DNA from 4 places in the Rugamonas sp. FW305-51 genome. Region 1 is predicted to be linked to each of the others. Evidence: predicted binding sites of a transcription regulator. Region 1 holds the regulator's gene; each other region holds the start of a gene.
What was found. The regulator sigma-54, encoded in region 1, starts transcription at its own class of promoters, with help from an activator protein. The targets are predictions, from matches to a motif close to TGGCANGNAANCTGCTTT.

Region 2: a site for sigma-54 is predicted at 1,113-1,130, ahead of AC3WOS_RS12825 (PEP-CTERM sorting domain-containing protein). Genes of this name have one in related genera too.
Region 3: a site for sigma-54 is predicted at 1,052-1,069, ahead of AC3WOS_RS27250 (beta-propeller fold lactonase family protein). Genes of this name have one in related genera too.
Region 4: a site for sigma-54 is predicted at 1,502-1,519, ahead of hmpA (NO-inducible flavohemoprotein). Genes of this name have one in related genera too.

Annotation. Positions count from the first base shown of each region.
Region 1 covers NZ_JBYSZG010000041.1:23,383-25,583, forward strand. Annotated here, with positions in the region: gene hpf (ribosome hibernation-promoting factor, HPF/YfiA family) at 1-159, opposite strand, end outside; gene AC3WOS_RS22465 (RNA polymerase factor sigma-54) at 234-1,709, opposite strand; gene lptB (LPS export ABC transporter ATP-binding protein) at 1,727-2,201, opposite strand, start outside.
Region 2 covers NZ_JBYSZG010000015.1:77,837-80,037, reverse strand. Annotated here, with positions in the region: gene AC3WOS_RS12835 (nitroreductase family protein) at 1-325, shown strand, start outside; gene AC3WOS_RS12830 (acyltransferase) at 329-1,003, shown strand; gene AC3WOS_RS12825 (PEP-CTERM sorting domain-containing protein) at 1,201-2,142, shown strand.
Region 3 covers NZ_JBYSZG010000072.1:5,168-7,368, reverse strand. Annotated here, with positions in the region: gene AC3WOS_RS27250 (beta-propeller fold lactonase family protein) at 56-991, opposite strand; gene AC3WOS_RS27245 (TonB-dependent receptor family protein) at 1,189-2,201, shown strand, end outside.
Region 4 covers NZ_JBYSZG010000013.1:16,900-19,100, forward strand. Annotated here, with positions in the region: gene AC3WOS_RS11305 (CopG family ribbon-helix-helix protein) at 1-94, opposite strand, end outside; gene hmpA (NO-inducible flavohemoprotein) at 242-1,423, opposite strand; gene AC3WOS_RS11315 (phosphatase PAP2 family protein) at 1,583-2,201, shown strand, end outside.

The DNA of each region.
Region 1 (2,201 bases):
CTGGCGCTTCTCTTTCTCGGTGAGGTTATCTACGGTCAGGATGACAGCAATATCAATCACTTGATCGAAGTGGCGTTTGATGCGCTCCAGCTTGTTCTGCACATATTCGCGAATGGCTGGGGTCACTTCGAGATGATGTCCACTGATGGTGAGATTCATACACACTCCTAAAGATGATGTCGCTTACGGTCAGTGCGCTGCCCTTTCAGGCCGGGCGCGCAGGAACCAGATAACTACAAAGACTTGCGGAGACTGACTGGCGGGATCTTTAATGCTTCGCGATATTTGGCAACAGTTCGTCGCGCAATCACCATGCCTTGTTCTCCCAGCATGTCCGCAATCTTACTGTCGGATAAAGGATTTTTAGGGTCTTCTGCTCCTGTCAATTGCACGATCAGTGCACGTATCGCCGTCGATGATGCTTCTCCCCCCGCTTCGGTGGCGACATGGCTGCCAAAGAAATATTTCAACTCAAACATGCCATGCGGGGTCAGCATATACTTCTGAGTTGTTACCCGAGAAATAGTACTCTCGTGTAGTCCCAGTGTATCAGCAATTTCACGCAACACAAGGGGCCTCATGGCAACGGCGCCGTGCGAGAAAAAATTCTTTTGCCGTTCCACTATGGCTTGCGCCACGCGCAGGATGGTGTCGAAGCGCTGGCGCATGTTCTTGATCAGCCATTTCGCTTCCTGCAGCTGGGCCCCCATGGCGCCCTCGCCCTTGCCCTGCTTGAGCAGGTTGGCGTACATGGCGTTGACCCGCAGGCGCGGCATGACGTCGTTGTTCAAGGTGACCTGCCAGCCGTTGCGGGCCTTCTTGACGATCACGTCCGGCACCACGTAGTCCGACACGTCCGAGGCAAACGCGGCGCCCGGGTGCGGATTGCACTGGCGGATCACGGCCTGCGCTTCGCGCAAGTCCTCGTCGTCGCACTGCATGGCCTTCTTGAGCTTGTTGAAGTCGCGCTGGGCGAACCAGGCCAGGTGCTGTTCCACGATGGCCAGCGCCATGCGGCGCGTCACCAGCGGCACGTGCGGCATGCGCTTGATCTGCAGCGCCAGGCACTCGGAGGCGTTGCGGGCGCCCACGCCCACGGGGTCGAAACTTTGCAATAACGACAAGGCCGTCTGCAGCTCCTCGGGCTCGATGTCCAGTTCTGCCGGCAGGCGGGCCAGGATTTCTTCCAGCGGTTCTTCCAGGTAGCCGTTTTCGTCGAGCGCGTCGATGATGATTTCCACCAGCGCCCGGTCGCGCATTTCCAGCACCGTCACCCGCATCTGCTCCATCAGGTGTTCGCGCAGGGTGCAGTGGTTTGCTTCGAGCTGGGGCCGGGAGTCCTCGTCGTCGGGCGTCTTGCTGCGCCCGGCGTCGCTCCAGTCCATGTCGCCCTCGGGCGCGGCGTCGCCGTCGGCGCCCTCGAACGGCTCGGCCTCGGCCGGCGCGGGCGCATCCTGCTGCTGGCCGGGCGGGCCTTCGGGCGGCGCCTCGGCCGGCGCGCTTTGCTGGCTGATGGCGCCGTCGGCCAGCAGCCGCACGGAATGGTCGAGCGGATCGTCGAGCCGCTCCAGCAGCGGATTGTCGGTCAGCAGCTGTTCCAATTCCTGGTGCAACTCCAGCGTGGACAACTGCAGCAGGCGTATCGATTGCTGCAGTTGCGGGGTCAGCGCGAGGTGCTGCGAAGTGCGCAGTTGCAATGACTGTTTCATGGCTTTACTTACATACCTTACATACGGAAGTGTTCACCCAGATACACGCGACGCACCGATTCGTTGGCGATGATGTCGTCTGGCCGGCCTGACGCCAATACCGTGCCCTGGTTGATGATATACGCGCGGTCGCAGATGCCCAGCGTCTCGCGCACATTGTGATCGGTGATCAGCACGCCGATGCCGCGTTCCTTGAGGAAGCGCACGATGCGCTGGATCTCAATGACGGCGATCGGGTCGACCCCGGCGAATGGTTCGTCGAGCAGCACGAAGCGGGGATTGGTCGCCAGTGCGCGCGCGATTTCGACCCGGCGCCGCTCGCCCCCGGACAGGGACAGCGCCTGGTTCTCGCGCAGCTTCTCGATTTGCAGATCGGCCAGCAGGGTATTGAGCCGTTCATCGATTTCGGCCTTGGATAAAGGCTTGCCGTTCACTTGCTGGATTTCCAGCACGGCGCGGATGTTTTCTTCCACCGTCAGCTTGCGGAACACG
Region 2 (2,201 bases), on a different contig from region 1:
GTCGACGGACGACTACGTGGCGGCCGGACGCGCCATGCAGCGCTTCTGGCTGACGGCCGCCCGCTACGGCCTGCAGCTGCAGCCCGAACTGACGCCCTTGATCTTTGCCCGCTACGTACGCGACAGCCGTCCCTTCTCGCGCGCGCCCGGCATGCACGCGCGGGCGCGCGAACTGGCACAGCAGGCGCAGCAGCTGATCGGCCGGCACGACTTCGAGCACGCCGTGTTCATGGGCCGCATTGGCGCCGGCGCCGCACCCACGGCCCGCTCGCTGCGCCTGCCGCTAGGGGCGCTGATCGTGCCGTCCGCGCCGCAACAGGAGTAAGCCATGCGCGCCATCAAACCAGGGGAGATCGCCTGCTTCCTGTCACTGCTGGGCCTGATCCTGCTGCTGGGCGTGGGCAGCACGGCGCTGCTGCTGGGGCGCTTGCCGCTGGGCGACTTTCGCGGCGTGCTGCTGGTGCTGGCCGGCGTGGTGCTGACCTACCTGTGGGCCTTCCTCGCCTACCGTCTGTTCCTGCTGGCCGTGCCGCTGCGCGAAGGGCCGGTAGCGCCCGGCTCGCGCGACGAATTCGCCGCCAACGTCAACATCCTGTTCTACCTGATGCTGTTCAACTCCCTGATCCGCACCCACTTCCTGCCGGTGCCGCTGCTGCGGCTGGTGTACCTGGCGCTGGGCGCCCGCCTGGGCGCCAACACCTACAGCGCCGGCGTGCTGCTCGACCCGCCCCTGACGCGCATCGGCGCCAACACCATCATCGGCCATGACGCCGTGATCTTCGCCCACGTCATCGAAGGCAGCCGCATGGAATTGAAGAGCGTCACCATCGGCGACGGCGCCACCATCGGCGCCACCGCCGTCGTCATGGCCGGGGCGTGGATCGGGGACGGCGCCATCGTCTCGGCCGGCGCCGTGGTGACCAAGGATACCCGCATCGAAGCGGGCGAAGTGTGGGGCGGGATACCGGCCCGGCGCCTGAAGGGGCCGGCCGGCGCGGCATAGGCCCGCTGGTGGACGGCTGCCGGTTTTCTTTACAGTGGCCGCCGCCAGGGTAGGCGGCCCCATCCAGACTAACGTCCCAAGTCCTTGTTTGGATGGACAAAAATTCCGATGGCAGGGATTTTGCTCAGAACATTACACAAAATCCGGATACGGGTTTTGCGACAAAACAATTGGCCCAACTTTCCCTGGAGGCATACATGAACATCCATCCAACCGCGCTGCCGGGCGCGCTCGCGGCAGCGGCGCTGGCCGCCGCCCTGGCGGCACCGGCCGCCGCCGTAGCCGATCCGCTGATCGGCCTGTCCACTGCCGGCAACGGCATCTACACCACCTATGCCGACCTGTGGACCAACGTCACCGACACCGGCCTGGCCAGCGGCTTCATCCCCGGCCTGACGGTGGGCCCGGGCGGCTCCCTGCCCTACCTGACGGAACTGCGGACCCAGATGGTGATCGGCACCATGACCAACAGCAACATCCCGGCCCTGGTCACCCCGGCCGGGCTGAACAGCACGTTCGAGATCAGCAAGATCGTGCGCTTCCAGGAGCTGGTGGACGCCCAGACCCCCACCACCGCCCACTTCACCCTGCCCGGCAGCCAGTCGGCCGCCATGGATGTGGACCCGGGCCATGCGGGCGTCCAGAACGTGGCCATCTTCTTCGACCAGCTGGGCACCAGCAAGGCCATACCGGGCAATGGCGCCGGCACGGTGGCCTGCTATGGCGCCGGCGTCACGTCGGTGGGCTGCGGCGCCAGCGGCGGCGATCCCGACGGCGACGGCACCCTGATCCTGTCCGGACACCTGGTGTTCCACGACGCCAGCTTCACGGCCAGCGGGCCGGTGGGCACGGGTTCGTTCGACTCCCGCTTCATGATCGATTATGTCAACCCGCTGTTCCTGGACATCACCACCAACAGCATCTTCCTCGACAAGTTCACCGGCACCACCAACGTGCCGTCCTTCTTCACCCCGGACACCATGTGGGACGGTACGGCGCCAGACCCGGGCGGCGTGCCATTCCTGAAGGTGGATTCATCGCAAAGCTTTGCGGCTGTCCCCGAACCGGCGACGCTGACGCTGATGGGTCTGGGCTTCGCCGGCCTGGCGCTCGGCCAGCGCCGCAGGCGGGCCGCCTGAGCAGCTGCCGCAGTGGCGACACGTTTCCCCTTGCATCCGGCAGCCCCTGCCGGATTTTT
Region 3 (2,201 bases), on a different contig from region 1:
CCTGTTCAGGTTTGGAACAGGTGTGACACATGGCTGGCGCCAGCTGGCGGATCAGCTAGCGGATCACTACCCCCCATGGCAGCTCGCCGACGGCGATGTCGGCCCGTTTGGCGGCGCTGGCCGTGTCGATCGCCGAGACGCTGTTGGAGCGCCCGTTGGCCACATACAAAGTAGCGCCGTCCGCCGTGAGCGCCATGTTCCACGGCCGCTTGCCGACGGCGATGGTATGGATCACGGCATTGCGCGCCGTATCGATCACCATCACGCTGCCGTCGATGCCGTTCGAGACGTAGACCCGCGCCCCGTCCGGGCTGACGGCGATGCCGTTCGAGTTCTTGCCGGCCGCGATCTGCGCCACCGCCTTGCGCTGCTCCATGTCGATCACATAGACCGTGTTGACCAGCTCGCACGCCACGTAGGCCAGGCGGCCGTCGGGCGAAAAGCCCATGCCGCGCGGCCGCCGCCCCACCGCCACCGTGCCCACCTGGCGCCGGGCCGCCACGTCGATCACGTCGACCTGCTCGGCCTCCTCCGCGCTCACCAGCAGCCAGCGCCCGTCCGGGCTGAAGACGGCATGCTCGGGATTCTTGCCTTGCACCTTGATATCGGCGAGCACCTGGCCGTCGGCCGCGCCGATCAGCGTCACGCTGTTGCTCTCCTCGACCGCCACCGCCACCAGCGCGCCGTCGGCCGACGCGCTCACGCCTTCGGGCGACTTGCCCAGGGCAATGCTGCGCACCGTGGCGCCGCTGGCCGCATCGATCACCAGCAGGGCGTTGCTGACGGCGTCGGTGACGTACAGATGGCGCCCGGCCGGGTCGGCGGCGATGCCGCGCGGACGCTTGCCGGCTGCGATCTCGCGCACCACCGTGCCGGTGGCCACATCGATCACGCTGAGACTGGACGATTTCTCGTTCGGCACGTAGGCGAACGGCGCCGCATGCACCTGTGCGCACAGCAGCAACAGGGCGAATAAAGTGGACGTTTTCACGGGATGACCTTTCAACGGGTTGTTATCGGATGCGCGGGTTCGCGCGCGTGCGCGATAACTTATGCAATCGGCGTGCCACGGGCGAATACCCACAATGGCCGTATGGCAAGTAAATTGCTTACATCAGGGGACAGACTTGCCAGTGCGCGCCGCGCCCGGAGCAGGCGTGAACCGTCAACCCGCTTGGAGACAACAACATGAAACACCATCCCTTCCGACTCAACGCCGTGGCCGCGCTGTTCGCGGCCGGCAGCGCGCTGGCGCCGCAGGCCTATGCCGGCGCCGGCGAGGCACCGGACGCCGGCGCCGTGGCCGACGTCGTGGTCATCAGCGGCAGCCGCGCCGGCCACACCAGCTTCGAGCTGCCGGCGGCGCTCGACGTGGTCGACACGGCCCGCCTGCGCGACAGCCAGGCCCGCGTCAATGCCTCGGAAGCGCTGGTGGCGGTGCCCGGCCTGGTGGTGCAGAACCGGCAGAATTATGCGCAGGACCTGCAGATCTCCTCGCGCGGCTTCGGCGCCCGCTCGGCCTTCGGCGTGCGCGGCGTGCATCTGGTGGCCGACGGCATCCCGGCCAGCATGCCGGACGGCCAGGGCCAGGCCGCCACCTTCAATCTCGACATGGCGGACCACATCGAAGTGCTGCGCGGCCCCTTTTCCGCCCTGTATGGCAACCACTCCGGCGGCGTGATCCAGCTCGTCACGCGCGACGGCGAAGGCGCGCCGACGGTCGAAATGAACCTGACCGGCGGCAGCGACGGCGCGCGCAAGGTGGACCTGAACGCGCAGGGCAAGTCCGGCAGCGTAGGCTATGTGCTTGACGCCTCGCGTTTCGACACGGACGGCTACCGCGCCCACAGCGCCGCCCGCCGTGACCAGGCCTACGCCAAGCTGACGCTGGCGCCCATGGCCGGCGCCAGGCTGACCATTGTCGCCAACGGGCTGCGCCAGGACGACACCCAGGACCCGCTGGGCGTGACCTGGGCCACCTTCCAGCGCGATCCGCGTGCCGGCGAAACCGACACCACCGATCCCCTGTCGCCCAAGCGCACCTTTGCGGAACGCTACAACACCCGCAAGAGCATCGACCACCAGCAGGCCGGCGCCGTCTGGGAGCAAGCCTACGGCGACGACCGCCTGCGCGCCACGGTCTATGGCGGCAATCGCGACGTGATCCAGTACCAGGCGTTTTCCAAGGCCTTCCAGGCGCC
Region 4 (2,201 bases), on a different contig from region 1:
ATGTGCGTTGACGGGCGTTCGCGAGACGCTTGACGCGATCCTGCGTCTCCTGGTCGATTTTGACCGCGACAGCACGGCTATTCGAGCTGGACATGGTGCGCTCCAAAACAGGTATAAACGAGTATTGCCAAATCATACTTGTTTCGCCAGCACGGCATTGCCCGGGCAGCCGCGGCAGTGCGCAGCCGTGCTTCCCTGGCCCACGCATGGGCCAGGGAAAAGGGGCGGGACTGGCCGGCGCTTAGTTCAGCGCCGCGGCCGGGCCGAAGAACTCATAGTGGGTTTGCGCTTCCGGCACGCCCAGCTCGCGCAGGGCTTGCTTGACCGTCTTCATGAACGGCGTGGGGCCGAGGAAGTAGGCGTCCACGTCGCGCGTTTCGGGCAGCCACTTGGCCAGCTGGGCACTGTCGATCAGGCCCACGGCGTCCGGCGCCGGATGGGCGTCGTGCGGCTCGGCGTACATGTAGTAGCGGCGCAGGTTGGCGTGCTGCTCCGCCAGCTGGTCCACCTGGTCGCGGAAGGCATGCACGGCGCTGTTGCGGGCGGCGTGGATGAAGTGGATGGGACGGCCCGACTTGACGGCCTTGCCCAGCATGGCCAGGGTGGGGGTGATGCCCACGCCACCGCTGATCAGCACGATGGGGCGCTCGCTGTCGGCCAGCGTGAAGGCGCCCGCCGGCGGGAACAGTTCCACCGTATCGCCTTCCTGCACTTGCTCATGCAGGTAGCCCGACACCTTGCCGCCCGGCTCGCGCTTGACGCTGATCTGGTAGTCGCGGCCATTGCTTTCGGCCGACAGCGAGTACTGGCGGCGCTGTTCGCTGCCATCGACCATGGCGCGGATGCCGATGTACTGGCCCGGCTGGAATTCCATCACGGGCTGGCCGTCGGCCGGCCGCAGCACGAAGGTGGTGATTTCCTTGCTTTCCACCCGCTTGTGCGCCACCACGAAGGCGCGCGCGCCTTCCCAGCCGCCCGGCGCGGCCGCCTGGGCCTGGTAGGCCTGGCCTTCGATGCCGATCAGGATCTCGGCCAGCTGGCCGTAGGCGGCGCCCCACGCTGCCAGCACGGCGTCGGTGGCCGTTTCGGCACCCAGCACTTCGCGGATCGCCTTCAGCAGGCTGGCGCCCACCATGGGGTAGTGTTCGGGCAGGATGCGCAGCGCCACGTGCTTGCTGACGATGGTGTTGACCAGCGGTCCCAGCGCTTCGAGCCGTTCGATGTTCTTGGCATACATGAGGATGCTCGTCGCCAGGGCCCGCTGCTGCTGGCCGCTGTGCTGGTGGGCCTGGTTGAAGTAGGGCAGCACTTCAGGATAGTCCTGGAACAGGGTGCGGTAGAAATGACGGGTCAGCGCTTCGCCCCCTTGTTCGAGGATGGGAACGGTGGCGGTGACGATGGCGCGGTGGGCTGGTGACAGCATGGTGACTCCTTGCAGTTAAACATGCATGTAGTATGCTTGTTTGCCTTGATCCCTGTCAAGAGAATCTGTATTTCATTTACTGCTATTTTTATGCAATATTGACGCACGGAAATGCTCCGCGCGATGGCGGCGATGTGGTTAAATGCATGTTGCGCTGCAATGCGCACGGAACAATTTTCTTGGGTGGTGTGGATGATCTGGTGGCAAAGCTTGAGCGTGTTGGGCAGTCTGGCCGTGACCGGTCCGATCGGCGTTGCCATCGCCGTCTGGCTGCTGGCCGGCAAGTCGTGGCGGCTGACGCTGTCCTGGTGTGTGCTGTTTGGCATCGGCATGGCCCTGGTGGTGCTGACCAAGGTCGCTTTCATCGGCTGGGGCCTGGGGGTGCCGTCGCTGGAGTTCGCCGGTTTCAGCGGCCATGCCATGCGGGCCGCGGCCGTGTTTCCCGTCGCGTTCTACCTGGCGTTCCGGCGCTGGGACGGGCCGCACCGGCAGCTGGCGCTGGCGGCCGGCATCCTGGTGGCGGTGCTGATCGCTGTCGCGCGCGTGTACGTGATGGCCCATTCCGTAGCCGAGGCCGTCACCGGTTGCCTGTTGGGCCTGGCCGTGGCGGCCGTCTTCATCTGGCATGCCAGCACGGAAAACCATATGGCCCTGAGCCGGGTGCTGATGGCCCTGTGCATCCCCGTGCTGCTGGTGGCGCCGCGCGTCGAACCCATGCCGACCGAGCAGTGGATGACGCAGCTGGCCTTGTTTCTGTCGGGCCACGACCGTCCCTACA